DNA from 4 places in the Streptomyces sp. NPDC053673 genome. Region 4 is predicted to be linked to each of the others. Evidence: riboswitches for the same ligand, from Rfam matches in the RefSeq annotation. Region 4 holds a riboswitch; each other region holds the start of a gene.
The links. A riboswitch is a leader RNA that binds a small molecule or an ion and turns the genes downstream of it on or off. The one in region 4 is predicted to bind cyclic di-AMP.

Region 1 (4,204 bases), on a different contig from region 4:
ACTACGCGCCGAACAACGCGGTGCTCTCGGTCGTCGGCGACATCGACCCGGCGCGGACCCTCGCCTGGATCGAGAAGTACTTCGGCTCCATCCCCCTGCACGACGGCAAGCAGCCGCCGCGCGACGGCACGCTGCCCGAGATCATCGGGGAGCAGCTGCGCGAGGAGATCCGCGAGGACGTCCCGGCCCGGGCCCTGATGGCCGCCTACCGGCTGCCGCACGACGGCACGCGCGCGTGCGACGCCGCCGACCTGGCGCTCACCGTGCTCGGCGGAGGCGAGTCGTCCAGGCTCCACAACCGTCTGGTGCGCCACGACCGGACGGCCGTCGCCGCCGGCTTCGGTCTGCTGCGCCTCGCGGGAGCGCCCTCGCTCGGCTGGCTGGACGTGAAGACGTCCGCCGGCGTCGAGGTGCCGGACATCGAGGCCGCCGTCGACGACGAGCTGGCCAGGTTCGCCGCCGAGGGCCCCACCGCCGAGGAGATGGAGCGGGCGCAGGCCCAGCTGGAGCGCGAGTGGCTGGACCGTCTCGGCACGGTCGCGGGCCGCGCCGACGAACTGTGCCGGTACGCCGTGCTCTTCGGCGACCCCCAGCTGGCGCTCAGCGCCGTCCAGCGCGTCCTCGACATCACCGCCGAGGAGGTGCAGGCGGTCGCCAAGGCTCAGCTGCGCCCGGACAACAGGGCGGTGCTCGTGTACGAGCCCGTCCAAGCAGCTGACGCCACCGAGGACAACGACGACGCAGAGGGAGCGGACCAGTGACCGACGCTGCCGTGACCATGGACTTCCATCCGCAGCCGCAGGCCGGCGAGGCCAAGCCGTGGACCTTCCCCGCTCCCGACCGCGGCACGCTCGACAACGGTCTGACCGTTCTGCGCTGCCACCGCCCCGGCCAGCAGGTCGTGGCGGTCGAGATCTTCCTCGACGCTCCCCTGGACGCCGAGCCGGAGGGTCTGGACGGCGTCGCGACGATCATGGCGCGGGCGCTCTCGGAGGGCACCGACAAGCACACGGCGGAGGAGTTCGCCGCGGAGCTGGAGCGGTGCGGCGCCACGCTCGACTCGCACGCCGACCACCCAGGCGTCCGGGTCTCCCTCGAGGTGCCGGTCTCCCGGCTCCCCAAGGCCCTCGGCCTGCTCGCCGAGGCGCTGCGCGCCCCGCTCTTCGCCGACAGCGAGGTCGAGCGGCTCGTACGCAACCGGCTGGACGAGATCCCGCACGAGACGGCGAACCCGGGCCGCCGCGCCGCCAAGGAGCTCTCGAAGGAGCTCTTCCCGGCCTCCTCGCGGATGTCGCGGCCCCGCCAGGGCATCGAGGAGACCGTCGAGCGGATCGACTCCGCCGCCGTCCGCGCCTTCTACGAGGCGCATGTCCGGCCCGCCGCGACCACCGCCGTGATCGTCGGTGACCTCTCCGGTGTCGATCTGGACGCCGTGCTCGCGGACACGATCGGCGACTGGACCGGTGACGCGGCCGAGAGCCGTCCCGTGCCGCCGATCACCGCCGACGACAACGGCCGCGTCGTCATCGTCGACCGCCCCGGCGCCGTCCAGACGCAGCTGCTGATCGGCCGGATCGGTCCGGACCGGCACGACCAGGTCTGGGCGGCCCAGGTCCTCGGCACGTACTGCCTGGGCGGCACCCTCACCTCGCGCCTGGACCGCGTCCTGCGCGAGGAGAAGGGATACACGTACGGAGTGCGTGCCTTCGGCCAGGTGCTGCGCTCCGGAGCCCCCACGTCCCCGGGAGGGGCCACGGGCGCCGCGATGCTGGCCATCAGCGGTTCCGTCGACACCCCGCACACCGGCCCGGCGCTGGACGACCTCTGGAAGGTGCTGCGCACCCTCGCCGCGGAGGGACTGACGGACGCGGAGCGCGATGTCGCCGTACAGAACCTGGTGGGCGTCGCCCCGCTGAAGTACGAGACGGCGGGATCCGTCGCGGGCACGCTCGCCGACCAGGTCGAGCAGCACCTCCCGGACGACTTCCAGACGCAGTTGTACGCGCGCCTGGCCGAGACCGGCACGGTCGAGGCGACGGCCGCGGCCGTCAGCGCCTTCCCGGTGGACCGGCTCGTCACGGTCCTCGTCGGGGACGCCGCCGAGATCGAGGAGCCGGTCAAGGCCCTCGGAATCGGTGAAGTGACCGTTGTCACGGGCTGATTGACCGCCGGGCGATCCGGCGGACCGGGAAGGCCCCGTTGGCCACACGCCAACGGGGCCTTCCCCTATGTCCGTTTTATTGGAGAGGCGGGGTGTCTGCCCTGTGGCGTGCACTACAAAACGGCGTGTCTGTTTGGTGATTGAACGAAGATCGGCTTAGCGTCTTTTGCGCTGTCCGCCAGTTGCACCAGCCGCACCCGCGGCATCGGTCAGCCATCGCCGAGTCCCCGTCGGGCGCGAGCCTGGGGAGCCGGGGACCCACACGTCCCCCTGGGGTGAATCGGACGCCTTCGCATCCGTGCGGAGGGGCCCGTAGGAGACCTTCCTGCTCCGAACCCGTCAGCTAACCCGGTAGGCGAGAAGGAAGGAAAGGATCAGCCACTACATGGCGTTCACCCGTGCCACCGGGAAGCATCGTGGTCCGAGCCGGCTGTCGCGCAAGAGCGCGGGTGTCGCATCGGTCGCGGCCCTCGCCACCACCGGCGTCATCGGAACCCTCGCCTCCCCGGCGCTCGCCGCCGACGCGGACAGCTCTCCCACCGAGGACACCGGCCTCACCCAGGCGATCGCCGTCGACGACTCGCTCGCCGAGCAGATCGACGCCCAGGCCGCCGCCCAGCAGGAGGAGGCCGCCCTCGCCGCCGCCCAGGCGAAGGCCGAGGCCGAGGCGAAGCGCAAGGCCGAGGCCCGCGCCAAGGAGGCCCGCGAGGCCCGTGAGCGCGCCGCCCGCGAGGCAGAGCGCAAGCGGCTGATGTCCTACAACCTCCCGGTCGCCGGCTCGTACGTCAGCACGAGCTACCACGCCGGCGGCGGGCAGTGGTCCTCCGGCAGCCACACCGGCGTCGACTTCCACGCCGCGTCCGGCACGCAGGTCGTCGCCGTCGGCATGGGCACGGTCGTGGAGGCCGGCTGGGGCGGTGCGTACGGCAACAACATCGTGATCCGGATGCACGACGGCACGTACACCCAGTACGGCCATCTCTCGTCCATCGGCGTCTCGGTCGGCCAGACCGTCACCCCGGGCCAGCAGATCGGCCTCTCCGGGTCGACCGGCAACTCGTCCGGCCCGCACCTCCACTTCGAGGCCCGCACGAGCCCCGACTACGGCTCGGACATCGACCCGGTCGCGTATCTGCGTTCGCACGGCGTCAGCGTATGACCCCTCGGACGACCCCTCGCGCATGACGAAGGCCCCGGCTCGGTACGGATCGAGCCGGGGCCTTCGGCGTATTCAGGCCAAAAGATATCCACGGATTCTCGTTTGCCATCCGAAATTCCGGCCCGCTGCAATAGAGTCACTGAACAGGCGTCGCTCGACTGGGTTTCGCGCGAATTAAGGCGGAGGTTCGGTATGCGCATTCCTGCGCGCTCGGTATGCACGGCGATCCGCGACGACATCGTCTCCGGTGTCTTCGAGCGCGGCAGCCGGCTCACCGAGGAGCAGCTGGCGCGCCGCTACGGCGTATCACGCGTCCCCGTGCGCGAGGCGCTGCGCACGCTGGAGTCGGAGGGCTTCGTCGTCACGCGCCGGCACGCGGGCGCGTGTGTCGCCGAGCCCACCGAGCAGGAGGCCGTCGACCTGCTGGAGATCAGGATGCTGCTGGAGCCGCTGGGCGCGGCGCGGGCCGCCCAGCGGCGCACGGAGGCCCATCTCAAGGTGCTGCGTGGCCTGGTCAGACTGGGCCAGGAGCGGGCCCGGCGGGGCCAGGGCGAGGATCTGCGCTCGCTCGGCGGGTGGTTCCACGAGACCCTCGCCCAGGCATCCGGCAGCCCCGGGCTCACCGCGCTTCTCACCCAGCTCCGGCACAAGATCGCCTGGATGTACTCCGTCGAGCCGCCCGCCCGGCCGGTCGAGTCCTGGGCCGAGCACGGCGCGATCGTGGACGCGGTGGCGCGCGGCGACGCCGAGCGGGCCCGGGCGCTCACCTCGATGCACGCCGAGCGGGCCACGAGCGCGCACCGGTTGCGCATCCCGGTGGGCGTGAGGGCTTCGCAACACTCTGTAAACACGACAGGCGACGGAAATTAACAAAAGCGCCGTAT
Region 2 (4,204 bases), on a different contig from region 4:
AGACTACTCGTCAAGTGGTCAAGAACAACCACATCCAGATCAGAAGTGCTCGGAAAGGAGAAGATAACGAAAGGTCCGGTGAGTCCCGCATAGCCACCGGTCGAGAACGGCAGCACCTGCAGCCGGACATGGGGGAGCCGGGCCATGTCCAGCACCCTCCTCAACTGACCGCGCATGACCCGCGGGCCGCCCACCTGCCGCCGCAGCACCGCCTCGTCCAGCACCGCGCTGAACTCCAGCGGCCGCTCCGCACGGAGCACTTGCTGACGGGCGATCCTCACCTCCACCAGTGAGTCCACGGTGGCCGACGGCAGCCCTTCGAGCGCGGAACGGGTCACGGCCCGCGCGTAGTCGGGGGTCTGCAGCAGCCCCGGCACCACCGACGTCTCCAGCGTCCGGGCCGTGCTCGCCTGGGACTCCAGGCTGATGAAGTCCCGGTACTGCGGCGGGATCACCCCCCGATAGGCGTGCCACCAGCCCGTACCTCCGCCGTCCGCCGAACCGGCCAGCGTCCCGAGCAGTTCACGCAGCCGCTGGTCGACGACCCCGTACGCATCGAGCAGCCGGGCCACGTCCGCCGGCTTCGCCCCGCTCGTGCCCGTCTCTATCCGGCTCACCTTTGACTGGTGCCAGCCCACGAGCCGCGCCGCCTCCCGGCTGGTGAGGCCCGCGCCGAGCCGCAGCCCGCGCAACTCCTCCCCGAGCTTGCGCCGGCGCACCGCGGGACCGTGCCGCATCCCCGTCTCCTCCTTCGGCCGCCGGATACCCCGGCGAATCGCAGCGCCGAGTATGGGCCCAAATACGGTCTCGCGTCGCAGAGTTCACCGCTTTGAGCGACAGATATATGCATATCCTGGTGGATCGGCACCACCGGCGACGGCAAGAGTGGCAGTCTGGCGCGAAGCACAATCCGAGGCTGTTCCGGCACATTCATCCGCTCCGTGCCGCAATCCGGCCCCGGTGGGAAAGGGACAGCCCGCCATGGCAGATCACCAGGAAGCATCCGTCACTCTGCCGAGCAATCCCGCCTCGGTCCCCGCCGCGCGGAGATTCGTCTTCGACATCCTCACCGAGTGGGGACTGCCGGGGGAGGCCGAAGTGGCCGACACCGTCCGGCTCATCGTCTCCGAACTCGCCACCAACGCCGTGCAGCACACCTTCGGACAGTCGCCGACCTTCACGGTCGACGTCCGGCTGGAGCGCGACGAGCAGCTGCGCATCGGCGTCACCGACAGTCACCCCCGATGGCCGCAGCGGCTGCCCGCGGCCGTCCAGCAGGACAACGGCCGGGGCATGGTGATCATCCGCTGGCTCACCGCGGAGTGCGGCGGGCGGCTGTCCGTCAGCCCCACCCCGGAGGGCGGCAAGACCATCTGGATCGTGCTGCCCTGGACTGCCGCCGCCCCCGTGCAGAACCCCAACTGACCGGGTGGCGGCCAACCGGCCGGGCGGCGGCGCCGCGGTGGCCCGGCCGGTGGCCACGGTCCGGCCGCGTACCGCCCGGACCGTGGGGGAGGCCGGTTACGCGGGCTCTCACCGCCCTGCGTCGGGCGCTGACGACGGGTCTTCCTGCGAGCCCTCCTGCGAGGTGATGTGCAGGCCCACGAGCCAGGGAAGCAGGCCCCACAGCCCCGCGCAGACGAGCAGCGTCGCAGCCGCCGCGGTCACCCCCTCGGGCGTGCCGTGCACGACGTCGACGACCAGCAGTACCGCCGAGGTCAGCGCCAGGGCGAGCACCGCCAGGCCGATGCCGGCCAGCCGGGAGGAGATGTCGACGATCTCCCGTTTGGCACCTCGGCGGAACAGGCCGCGGTGCAATGCGGCGGGCGCGGTGAACAGCGCCGCCGCGACCACGGCCAGCATCAGCGTCGTCACGTACGTGCCGCGCTGGAACGAGTCGAGCGAAGGGAAGCGGGCCGTGAAGGCCAGCGTCAGCAGAAAGGCGAACAGGATCTGAACGCCGGTCTGGATGACCCGGAGCTCCTGGAGCAGCTCGACGAAGTTGCGGTCGGCCCGCTCCGTCTCGGTCTCGTCCCGCGAGGCGCGGAGGCTTTCGTCATCAGGCATGCTTGACGAGTAGCCCGCGCCCCGCGGAACATGCCACCGCTGAGCCGATCGGCGCATTCAGCCGGTCGCGCGACGCGATCCCACAGGGTCAGCGCACGCGCCCGTACCGCACGTTCTTGGACCAGATCTTGCTCAGTTTCACCACGGAGCCGGTCTTCGGTGAGTGCCAGATCCTGCCGCCGCCCGCGTAGATACCGACGTGGTACACATACCCGCCGGCATGGAAGAAGACCAGGTCACCGCGTTGCCGTTGGCGAGCGGAGATGTGCCGGGTGCGGTTGTACTGCTGCTGCGCCGTGCGCGGCAGGCGCTTACCGGCCTTCTTGAACGAGTAGAGAATGAGCCCCGAACAGTCGAACCGGTACGGACCTGTGGCCCCGTACCTGTACGGCGCTCCCTTCTTCGACGCAGCCACCTTGAGGGCCTTCGTCGCGTGTGCCGAGGCCGCCTGGGCCTCGGAGACGCCGCCCGGCAGGATCAGTGAGCCGCCGACGGCGGCGAGTGTGAGAGCCGAGACGGCACCCGTCCGGGACAACAGGGACGGGACATGTGTCTGCGCAGTCATGCGCAACCCTTCGTCAGCCGCCTGTGAAGGATGACCTGTCGGGTTCGGACCGGCGAAGAACGCCCGGCCGCGCTAGCGGCTTCACCCCGAGGACCGGCCATGCGGCCGGCCCGTACTGCTCGGGTCCTCCACTCCTGCCGAAGCCCTCATGTCGACCAGGCATCCGGTGCGGCGGCAGGACTCGGCGTCCGCCCGGACCGCCCCGCCGCGGTGGCGGGGGCTTGTCGTCCCAGGGATCTTGACGCACTTTCTGTCGGATTTCCGAGTTGAAACGACGATTTGTGAGGCTCCTCACCACTGATCCATTGGAGTGGACAGGGCCGTTTGGCGGAGTTCGGGTGGCCGCATGACGAGCGCCGTACCAGCAACGGAACGCCGCATTCGATCAGATGGCTCAACGCTGTGCGCAACTCGCCCGATACTTATGTTGAAGCTGCGACTGGTCCGGATGGGCGACACCCACTCGTACGCCTCCGGCATGGCGTGAGCGGCCTTCCGGGCTGCCGTGTGGCCGGCCGTCAACTCGTCGGCCCGGGCGGCACGGTGATTCGCGAGGCCCTCCGCTCCCCGTCCAACACCCGCAGGGCGCGTGTCAGTGTGGGCGAGTGCAGCTCGCTCTCGCCGCGCGCGTGCATCAGCGCCAGTGAGTCCCTGAGGGCCGTGGCCCGTGCGGCCAGTGCCTGCGCGGCGCGGAGCGCGCCATAGGTGTGTGTGCCGTGGGCCGGGTTGATCCGTCCCAGCTGGTCGACGACTTCGAGATAGCAGTCGATGAACTCGCTTTCCGCGCGCGTCAGTGCGGGCAGGGGCGGGAGCTCCGGTGGCAGCATGGCCGGCTCACCTCACGCCCGTGGAAATCGCGGACGCCTTGCGGTTCTTGATGATGTGATCCACGAGGCCGTACTGCCTGGCCGCTGCCGCGTCGAAGACGGTGTCGCGTTCGAGGTCGGCGGCGATGCGCTCGGCACTCTGACCGGTGTGCCGGACGAGCATGGCGGCCAGCTGCTCGCGCAGCCGGAGCAACTCCTGTGCCTGGATGTCCAGATCGGTCGGCTGACCCTGGAGCGGCTCGGGCAGGGCGGGCTGCCGGACGACGACCCGGGCGCCGGGCAGGGCCATTCGCTTGCCGGGCGTGCCCGCCGCGAGCAACACGGCGGCGGTGGAGGCGGCCTGGCCGAGGCAGGTCGTCGCCACGTCGCAGGTCACCACCTGCATCGTGTCGTAGATCGCGGACTTGGCGCTGATCGAGCCCCCGGGGGAGTTGATGTAGAGCGAGATGTCCCGGTCAGGGGCCGCGTACTCGAGGTGCAGGAACTGGGCGATGACGTCGTTGGCCGAGGTGTCGTCGACGGGTGTGCCGAGGAAGATGATCCGCTCGTCCAGCAGCTTCGAGTACGGATCGAGGGAGCGGAGCCCGGCGCTGGTGCGCTCGGTGAACTCGGGCAGGACGTGGCGGGCGGAAGGACGGTTCATGGCGTGCCTCTCCTCGTGCGCGGCTCTCGTGGATCTCATGGCTTGCACGGTCTTCCGGAGCACGGGGCTCTGCAAAAAATGTACAGGACGTACAGACCGATA
Region 3 (4,204 bases), on a different contig from region 4:
CTGACCATGCTGGTCACGGGCGTGGTGCTGGTGGGGCTGAATCAGGCGGACGACCAGCCGGTGAACAACCTCAAGATCGGCATCAAGCTCGCGTTGCTCGTGGTGATCCTCGCGCTGGTCTACGTCAAGCGGGACGAGGAGAAGGTGGACAAGGGGGTGTTCGCGACGGTGGGCGCGCTGACGCTGGCGAACATCTTCATTGCGACGCTGTGGACGTGATGCGCCCGGGGGCCCGGGGGCCCGGGGGATTCCGGGCGACCCGGGGGTTCCGGGGTCCGCGCCGGTCGGCCGAGCCCGAGCCGCTCATGCCGCAACTCCCCTTGGCCAATGGCCGGTTGCGGCGTGAGTCCCGCACCGGGCGGCGGCTTCCACCGGCGCTACTTCCGTAAGCGCGACTTCCGCAAGCCGGGCTTCCGCAAGCCGGGCTTCCGCAAGCCCGGCTTCCGCAAGTCTGCTCGGCACGCCCTCTAGGCGGGGCGGACGCTCCCGTAGATCGGCATGTAGTAGATCGACTCCTCGCGGACGTTCGTGCCCGGCTTCGGGGCGTGGATCATCATGCCGTCGCCGATGTAGATGCCGACGTGGCTGATGTCGTCGTAGAAGAAGACCAGATCACCCGGGAGGAGATCGTTCGTCGCCACCCGCTGTCCGACCTCCACCTGGTCCCAGGTGGTCCGGGGCAGATCGACGCCGGCCGCCTTCCAGGCGGCCTGGGTGAGCCCGGAGCAGTCGTACGAACTGGGGCCGGTCGCGCCCCAGACGTACGGCTTGCCGATCTGGGCGCGGGCGAAGGAGAGGACCTTCTCGGCCTTGGCCGCGTACGAGTCGGGGGCGGTGCCGGTACCCGTGCCCGTGCCCGTGCCGGTACCCGTGTCCGTGCCGGTACCCGTGTCCTGGTTCTGCGCCTGCTCCTGCTGCGCGCGCTCCTGGCGCAGCCGCTCCGCCTCCGCCTCGGCTTCCGCCTTGGCCTGTGCCTCGGCCTTGCGGCGGGCCTCTTCCTCCCGCTGCCGCTCCAGCGCCTCGAGCCGCGCCTTCTCCTCGGCGGTCAGCTCGGACAGCAGCGCCCGCGCCTCGGCGAGCTTCTTCTGGACGGTCTGCTTGCTCTCACGCAGCGTCTGCTGCGAAGCGGTCAGCGACTCCAGGCTCTTGGTCGCCCGCGCGCGCTGCTTCGCCGCCGCGGCCTGCTGGGTCTCGAAGTCGGCGATGGCGCTGCGCTGCTGGTCGGTCAGCCGGTCCATCAGCTGCGTCTGGTCGAAGTACGCCTGCGGGCTGTCGGCGAAAAGCAGCGCGGCGGTCGGGGCCACCGCACCCGTACGGTACTGGGCGGCCGCGTACGAACCGAGGGCCCGGCGGGACTCGTTGAGGGAGTCCGTGCGCTTGGCGACGTCGTCGAGGATCGTGTCCACCGCGCGGCGCTGCTTCTCGGTGGCCTCCTGCGCCCGGTTGTAGTCCTGGGTCGCGGAGCCCGCCTGCCGGTACAGGTCGTCGACCTTCTTCTGGACCTCTTCGATGCTCGGCTTCGGTTCGGCTGTCGCGTTCTGGGTCGAGAGCAGCGTCACGCCCGCGAGGGCGGCCGTCGTGAACCCGACGGCGGATGAATTCGTACGAGTGCGGCTGCGCGGCTTGCGATGCGACGCCAAGGCCGGCATCTCCTTCCGTGGACCGCCTACCGGGTTAGCTGTCGGGTTCGGACGGAACGGAAGGCTGTCCTACGGGCCGAGTGGAGTGCGGCCCGATTCACCCCAGTTGTACATGTCTGGTGGGTCCCCGGTTCCGAACTCCCCTGCGGGAGGCCGGATTCGGCGCAGGCTGCCCGATTGGCGTAGGTCGCCGTTGGCAGTACGGGCCGCCTGGGCGAGCAGGCTAGCCAAACTGTGGTGCTGCTGTGAAGGACGATGTTCGATATGCCCGATACATTTCCGTGACCTTGGCGTGTCGTGGCCGAGACGTGACAGTATGTGATCGGTTCCTGTGTGCGCTCCGGCACGGTGCGTGCTGCTGCTCGGGCACGGTCCCTGCTTCTGCTCGGGCAGCGAGAGGCGTTGCGCTCGGGCAAGAAGAGGCGTTCCGCTCCGGCACGGTGAGTGTGGTGAAGGCGGCGGCGGGCTGTCAGTGGGGCGGCCTAGACTCATAGAGCGATGAGCAGCCTCTTTGATGACAGCTTCCTGGCGGACCTCCAGCGCACCTCGGCCCCGGAGGAGCACCCGCCGCCCGAGCCCGACGAGCACGACGAGCACCCGCCCCACGAGGAGGTCCCGCACGACCTCTTCGAGGGCGCTTTCGACGCGCCTCCGGCCCGCGACGCGTACTACCGGGACGGGGCGCCGCGCCCCGCCGTGGACCCGGCCGCGCTGCTCGAGGGGCTGAACGAGCAGCAGCGTGCCGCCGTCGTGCACCAGGGCTCGCCGCTGCTCATCGTCGCCGGTGCCGGCTCGGGCAAGACCCGGGTGCTGACCCACCGGATCGCCCATCTGCTGGCGACCCGCCATGTGCACCCCGGCCAGATACTGGCGATCACGTTCACGAACAAGGCCGCGGGCGAGATGAAGGAGCGCGTGGAGCACCTCGTCGGCCCGCGCGCCAACGCCATGTGGGTCTCCACCTTCCACAGCGCCTGCGTCCGCATCCTGCGCCGCGAGAGCAAGAAGCTCGGCTTCACGTCGTCGTTCTCGATCTACGACGCCGCCGACTCCAAGCGGCTGATGGCCCTGGTCTGCCGTGATCTGGACCTCGACCCGAAGCGCTACCCGCCGAAGTCCTTCAGCGCCAAGATCTCGAACCTGAAGAACGAGCTGATCGACGAGGAGACCTTCGCCGACCAGGCCGCCGACGGTTTCGAGAAGACGCTGGCCGAGGCCTACCGGATGTACCAGGCGCGGCTGCGCGAGGCCAACGCGCTGGACTTCGACGACATCATCATGACCACCGTCCATCTGCTCCAGGCGTTCCCGGACGTCGCCGAGCACTACCGGCGCCGGTTCCGCCATGTCCTCGTCGACGAGTACCAGGACACCAACCACGCCCAGTACACGCTGGTCCGCGAGCTGGTCGGGACGGGGTACGAGGACCTGGAGCCGGCCGAGCTGTGCGTCGTGGGCGACGCCGACCAGTCGATCTACGCCTTCCGCGGTGCCACGATCCGTAACATCCTCCAGTTCGAGGAGGACTACCCGGACGCGACGACGATCCTGCTCGAGCAGAACTACCGCTCGACCCAGACGATTCTCTCCGCGGCCAACGCCGTCATCGAGCGCAACGAGAGCCGCCGCCCCAAGAACCTGTGGACGAATGCGGGCGCGGGCGCGCAGATCACCGGCTATGTCGCCGACACCGAGCACGACGAGGCCCAGTTCGTCGCCGACGAGATCGACCGGCTGACGGACGCGGGCAGTGCCAAGGCCGGCGATGTAGCGGTCTTCTACCGGACGAACGCGCAGTCCCGTGTCTTCGAAGAGATCTTCATCCGCGTCGGCCTGCCCTACAAGGTCGTCGGCGGCGTGCGCTTCTACGAGCGCAAGGAGGTCCGGGACGTGCTGGCGTACCTGCGGGTGCTGGCCAACCCGGAGGACAACGTCCCGCTGCGCCGGATCCTGAATGTGCCCAAGCGCGGCATCGGCGACCGGGCGGAGGCGATGATCGACTCCCTGGCGCTCAGGGAGAAGATCACCTTCCCGCAGGCGCTGCGCCGCGTCGACGAGGCGTACGGCATGGCGGCCCGCTCCGCCAATGCCGTCAAGCGCTTCAACGTACTGATGGAGGAGCTCGGGACGATCGTCGAATCGGGCGCCGGCCCGGCGACGGTTCTGGAGGCCGTCCTCGAACGGACCGGTTACCTGGCCGAGTTGCAGGCCTCGACCGACCCGCAGGACGAGACCCGTATCGAGAACCTGCAGGAGCTGGCGGCGGTCGCCCTCGAATTCGAGCAGGAGCGCGCGGAGCCCGGCGGGCGGGAAGGGGCGGCTGCGGGCACGCTGGCCGAGTTCCTGGAGCAGGTCGCGCTCGTCGCCGACTCCGACCAGATCCCCGACGAGGACGAGGAAGGCACCGGTGTCATCACGCTGATGACGCTGCACACGGCGAAGGGCCTGGAGTTCCCGGTCGTGTTCCTCACCGGCATGGAGGACGGCGTCTTCCCGCACATGCGCGCGCTCGGCCAGACGAAGGAGCTGGAGGAGGAGCGCCGCCTCGCGTACGTGGGCATCAC
Region 4 (4,204 bases):
GGTCCTGGCTGGTCCGGATGGCCGATGGCGAGTCGCCGAGCGGCGCGGCTCCGGTCAGCCTGAATGGGGCGCGGTACCGTCCGCAGCCTGGGCGGACCTGGCAGGAGACCACTGGTGGGGCAGCGAGAAGGCGACAACGGACAGCGGCGGGACGGTGGCCGCAGGATGGTCCGGGTGCTGCCCTTCCTGCTGATCGTGGGCGGGATCTTCTTCGACCTGGGCACCCCGGAGTCGTACACCGCGTCGCCGCTCTTCGCCGCGGCACCGCTGGTCGCCGCCCCCTTCTTCTCAGCGCTGTTCACCCTGCTGACGGGAGTCGCCGCCGTCGCGGCGGTGGCCGGGCTGCATACGTACAACGGCACGGCCTCCGACATCCCGGCCGTGACGGAGCTGCTGACCGTGTTCACGGTCTCCGTGCTGGCTCTCTTCATCAATCAGGTCGTACGCCGCAGCGGCCAGCGGCTCGCGTCCGCGCGCGTCATCGCGGAGGCCGCGCAGCGGGCCGTGCTGCCCACGCCGGCCGACCGGATCGGCGGGCTGCAGATCGCCGCGCGGTACGAGGCGGCGCAGGCGGACGCGTTCATCGGCGGGGACCTGTTCGCCGTGCAGGACACTCCGCACGGGGTGCGGCTGGTCGTCGGGGACGTACGGGGAAAGGGACTGGGCGCGGTCGAAGCGGTGGCCGTGATCCTCGGGGCGTTCCGGGAGGCCGCCGAGCAGGAGGCATCGCTGGAGAGGGTGGCACAGCGGCTGGAGCGGGCGCTCGCCCGGGAGGGCATGCGTTCCGGGCTCGACGCGTTCGAGGGCTTCACCACCGCCGTGCTCGCCGAGATCCCCCACGAGGACGGAGTGGTCCGGATCCTCAACCGGGGCCACCCCCCGCCGCTGCTGCTGACCGCGGACGGCGGGCTGGGCATGCTGGAGCCGCCCGAGATCGCGCTGCCGCTGGGCATGGGGGATCTGGGGGCCTCGCCGGACCGGTCGTACGAGACCCCGTACGCGGCCGGTGCCACGCTCCTGCTCTACACGGACGGGCTGACCGAGGCGCGTGACGCGCACGGTGTCTTCTACGATCCGCGCGAGCGGCTGGGCGGCCGGGTCTTTTCCGGACCGGAGGAGCTGCTGGACGCGGTCGTCGCCGACGTACGGCGGCATACGAGCGGCCGGGCGACGGACGACATGGCGCTCCTGGCGGTCGCCAGTCCCGGGGAACGGCAGCCGGAGCGGCGCAGGACGATGCCGGTGGTTCCGTGAACGGAACGCCAGGAATGCAGCGCCACGGAACGTAATCGAAAGACAGCCCTCCGCATAACATTTGACCCACCGTCAGAATGGCCGACCGGATTGAGGGGCAGTCAACTCGCCCGATTCGGGGCTGTTGTGCCTGAAAAGTCCAGGCCAAAGTCGCTAACGATCAATGGGAAGAGCTTGGAATCCGCCCCCCGTGTCTATTAACGTTCGATAACGCAGCGCGGTCGTCACAGTCGTCGCAAGAGACGGCACCGTGCGCACGCGCCGAATCCCGCAAGGGAACCGGGGAACCACCTATTGGGGTGAATCGGGCACTTCGCAGTGCTCGTAGGAGACCTTCCTGCTCCGAACCCGTCAGCTAACCCGGTAGGCGATAAGGAAGGAAAGGAGAACGCCTCCGTGGCGTCCAACGAGCCTGCCCTCCAGGAACCTCCCACCAGCGAGTGGGTCCCCACCAACGAGTGGGCCCCGGCCACCGGGGCGGAGGAATGGAACCCGACCGAGGAATCGGTCCGTTCGGTCCGTGGCAGGCATCGCGTCGTCAAGCAGCGCAACGGACTCGCGCGGAGCTCCACCGTTCTCGGAGTCGGCGTCATCGCCGCGGTCGGCGCGGGTGGCATGGCCACCGCGCAGAACAAGCCGCCGGTCTCCATATCCCTCCCCGACGCCATCACGGACCACCTCCCGGACGCGGATTCGCTTCCCGGCGTGGGCTCCCTCATGTCCTCGGACGACTCCGACTCGGAGAACCGGAACGACGCACCGCTCACCGCCTTCTCCGTCGCCGACACGGCCGCGGACGACGGGCAGGGCGCCGGTGACGCGGGCGAGGCCCTGCGGGCCCGGATCCTCCAGCAGGCGGAGCAGCAGCAGGCCGAGGCCGAGGCAGAGGCGAAGGCAGCCGCGGAGAAGGTCGCCGCCGAGAAGGCCGCGGCGGAGGCGAAGGCGCAGCAGACCGCGGCGGCCGAGGCCGCCGAGGCAGCGGCCGCCGAGGCCGCCGAGGCGAAGCGGCTGGCCGAAGAGGAGGCCGCGCGCAAGGCGGAGGCCGAGCGGCTCGCCAAGCTCGCCGCGAGCTACTCCCTCCCGACGTCCTCGTACACGATCACCTCGACCTACGGCCAGGCCGGTTCGATGTGGTCCTCCGGCTACCACACCGGCCTCGACTTCGCGGCGCCCACGGGTACGCCGGCGAAGGCCGTGCACGGAGGCACCGTCAAGTCGGCGGGCTGGTCCGGGTCGTACGGCTACCGCATCGTGCTGGAGCTCGAGGACGGCACCGAGGTCTGGTACTGCCACCTGTCGTCGATGACCGTCGGCGTGGGGCAGACCGTCGCCACGGGCGAGACCATCGGGCGCGTCGGCGCGACCGGCAATGTCACCGGACCGCATCTGCACCTGGAGGTGCACACCCCGGGCGGCGACGGCATCGACCCGATGGCGTGGCTGCGCGACAAGGGCCTCTCCGTCTAGGACTTGTCCGGGCCTGGGCCCGGACAGGGCCGTACTTCTGGTCGGTCACGGTTCACACGCGAGTCACCGGCAGCTCTGGCGCACCCCCCCCGACGCCTGAGCTGCCGGTTTTTTGTGCCGTGGTGCGGTCCGCGAGGCCGCGGCGATCCGCGTTCTCCGCTACCCCCGGTACGGGTTGTAGTCGCCGTAGTCCAGATACGGCGGTGGCTGCCACACCCGGCCCGTCGCACGCGCCGCGTATGTGAGGGCCGGGCCGGCGACGCTCCTGCGTTGCCAGAGATGGTGGAGCAGCTCCTGCTCGCGGGCGACGAAGTCCGGGCTCCCCGCGCCGCGCTGGGCCCGGTGGCGCAGGAAGGCCAGCGAGGTTGCGAAGGCCTCGTACTCGGAGACGGCGCGGGCGGCCGCCGGGCCGTGGGTACGGCCGGCCATGTCGCGGGCCATCGTGCGCGCTCGCATGGAGGACAGGGCGAGCGGTTCGGCAGGGGCGAGCCAGCCGGCCGCCGCGTACGCGGGCAGCTCGGCCGCGACCGTACGCAGCTCGCGCTGCCGGGTCCAGATCGCCAGCCAGGTCAGCAGCCCGAACGCCGGCACCATGAATGCCGCGTACACGGCGTAGAACCCGAACGGGCCGAACCTCGCCGAGCCGTTCCACAGTGCGTGCATGCCCATCGCGAGGGTGAGGCCGAGCAGCGGCAACACGGTCCTGCGGAACCTCCGGCGCCGGGCGGTGATCGCCGCGAGGCCGAACCCGATGCCCGTCAGCACCGTGAACAGCGGATGCGCGAACGGCGACATCACGATCCGTACGAAGAAGGTCGCGGCGGTGACGGACGCGAAGCCGGACGTGCCGAACGCCTGGTCCTCACCGAAGGCGTTGCCGAGATACAGGATGTTCTCGGTGAAGGCGAAGCCGGTCGCGGTGAAACCGGCGACGACGACGCCGTCGACGATGCCGGTGAAGTCCCGTCTGCGGAAGAGGAAGAGGAGCAGCACGGCGGCCGCCTTGGCGCTCTCCTCCACGACCGGGGCGATGACGGTCGCGCCGATCGTGTCCGCGTGCGACGGATCGGCGGTCGCGGTGGCTATCCACTGGGTCGCGAACGAGTTCGCGATGATCGCGACAAGGGCGGCCGCGCAGGCGCCCCAGGCGAAGGCGAAGAGGAGATTCCGCCACGGGCCCGGCTCGACGCGGTCCAGCCAGCGGAACGCCGCCATCAGCAGCGGGACGGGCAGCACGGCGAGGCCGAGGCCGACCAGAAAGCCCTCGGTGCCGGTCTGTTCGCGGACCAGCGCGAGGATGACCAGACCGGACAGCGCGAGCAGGGTGATCAGGGTCCCGGCGCGTACGGTCTTGCTGCGCCAGAAGTCGCGGCGCGGCTTGTAGCGCCAGCGCGCACGCTCGGGTACGGCGTCGAACAGCGGCTGTTCGTCGCAGGCCGGGACGGCCGGGCGAGCGGCCAGATGCGGCTGCGGGGACCAGTCG

Region 1: linked by a shared signal. The riboswitch ahead of ACZ6ZQ_RS32400 (M23 family metallopeptidase) and the one ahead of ACZ6ZQ_RS09505 (M23 family metallopeptidase) in region 4 are both predicted to bind cyclic di-AMP.
Region 2: linked by a shared signal. The riboswitch ahead of ACZ6ZQ_RS24315 (C40 family peptidase) and the one ahead of ACZ6ZQ_RS09505 (M23 family metallopeptidase) in region 4 are both predicted to bind cyclic di-AMP.
Region 3: linked by a shared signal. The riboswitch ahead of ACZ6ZQ_RS28105 (C40 family peptidase) and the one ahead of ACZ6ZQ_RS09505 (M23 family metallopeptidase) in region 4 are both predicted to bind cyclic di-AMP.

The regions. Positions count from the first base shown of each region.
Region 1 is NZ_JBVJKN010000035.1:12,305-16,508, forward strand. It holds gene ACZ6ZQ_RS32390 (M16 family metallopeptidase) at 1-761, shown strand, start outside; gene ACZ6ZQ_RS32395 (M16 family metallopeptidase) at 779-2,161, shown strand; cyclic di-AMP (ydaO/yuaA leader) riboswitch at 2,369-2,533, shown strand; gene ACZ6ZQ_RS32400 (M23 family metallopeptidase) at 2,547-3,320, shown strand; gene ACZ6ZQ_RS32405 (GntR family transcriptional regulator) at 3,513-4,190, shown strand.
Region 2 is NZ_JBVJKN010000018.1:48,003-52,206, forward strand. It holds gene ACZ6ZQ_RS24300 (helix-turn-helix domain-containing protein) at 1-737, opposite strand, end outside; gene ACZ6ZQ_RS24305 (ATP-binding protein) at 982-1,425, shown strand; gene ACZ6ZQ_RS24310 (DUF6328 family protein) at 1,534-2,067, opposite strand; gene ACZ6ZQ_RS24315 (C40 family peptidase) at 2,156-2,632, opposite strand; cyclic di-AMP (ydaO/yuaA leader) riboswitch at 2,636-2,787, opposite strand; gene ACZ6ZQ_RS24320 (hypothetical protein) at 3,151-3,459, opposite strand; gene ACZ6ZQ_RS24325 (ATP-dependent Clp protease proteolytic subunit) at 3,467-4,102, opposite strand.
Region 3 is NZ_JBVJKN010000024.1:49,683-53,886, reverse strand. It holds gene ACZ6ZQ_RS28115 (hypothetical protein) at 1-219, shown strand, start outside; gene ACZ6ZQ_RS28110 (hypothetical protein) at 343-471, shown strand; gene ACZ6ZQ_RS28105 (C40 family peptidase) at 468-1,649, opposite strand; cyclic di-AMP (ydaO/yuaA leader) riboswitch at 1,648-1,815, opposite strand; gene pcrA (DNA helicase PcrA) at 2,139-4,204, shown strand, end outside.
Region 4 is NZ_JBVJKN010000005.1:20,934-25,137, reverse strand. It holds gene ACZ6ZQ_RS09510 (PP2C family protein-serine/threonine phosphatase) at 166-1,254, shown strand; cyclic di-AMP (ydaO/yuaA leader) riboswitch at 1,504-1,639, shown strand; gene ACZ6ZQ_RS09505 (M23 family metallopeptidase) at 1,651-2,721, shown strand; gene ACZ6ZQ_RS09500 (PrsW family intramembrane metalloprotease) at 2,881-4,204, opposite strand, start outside.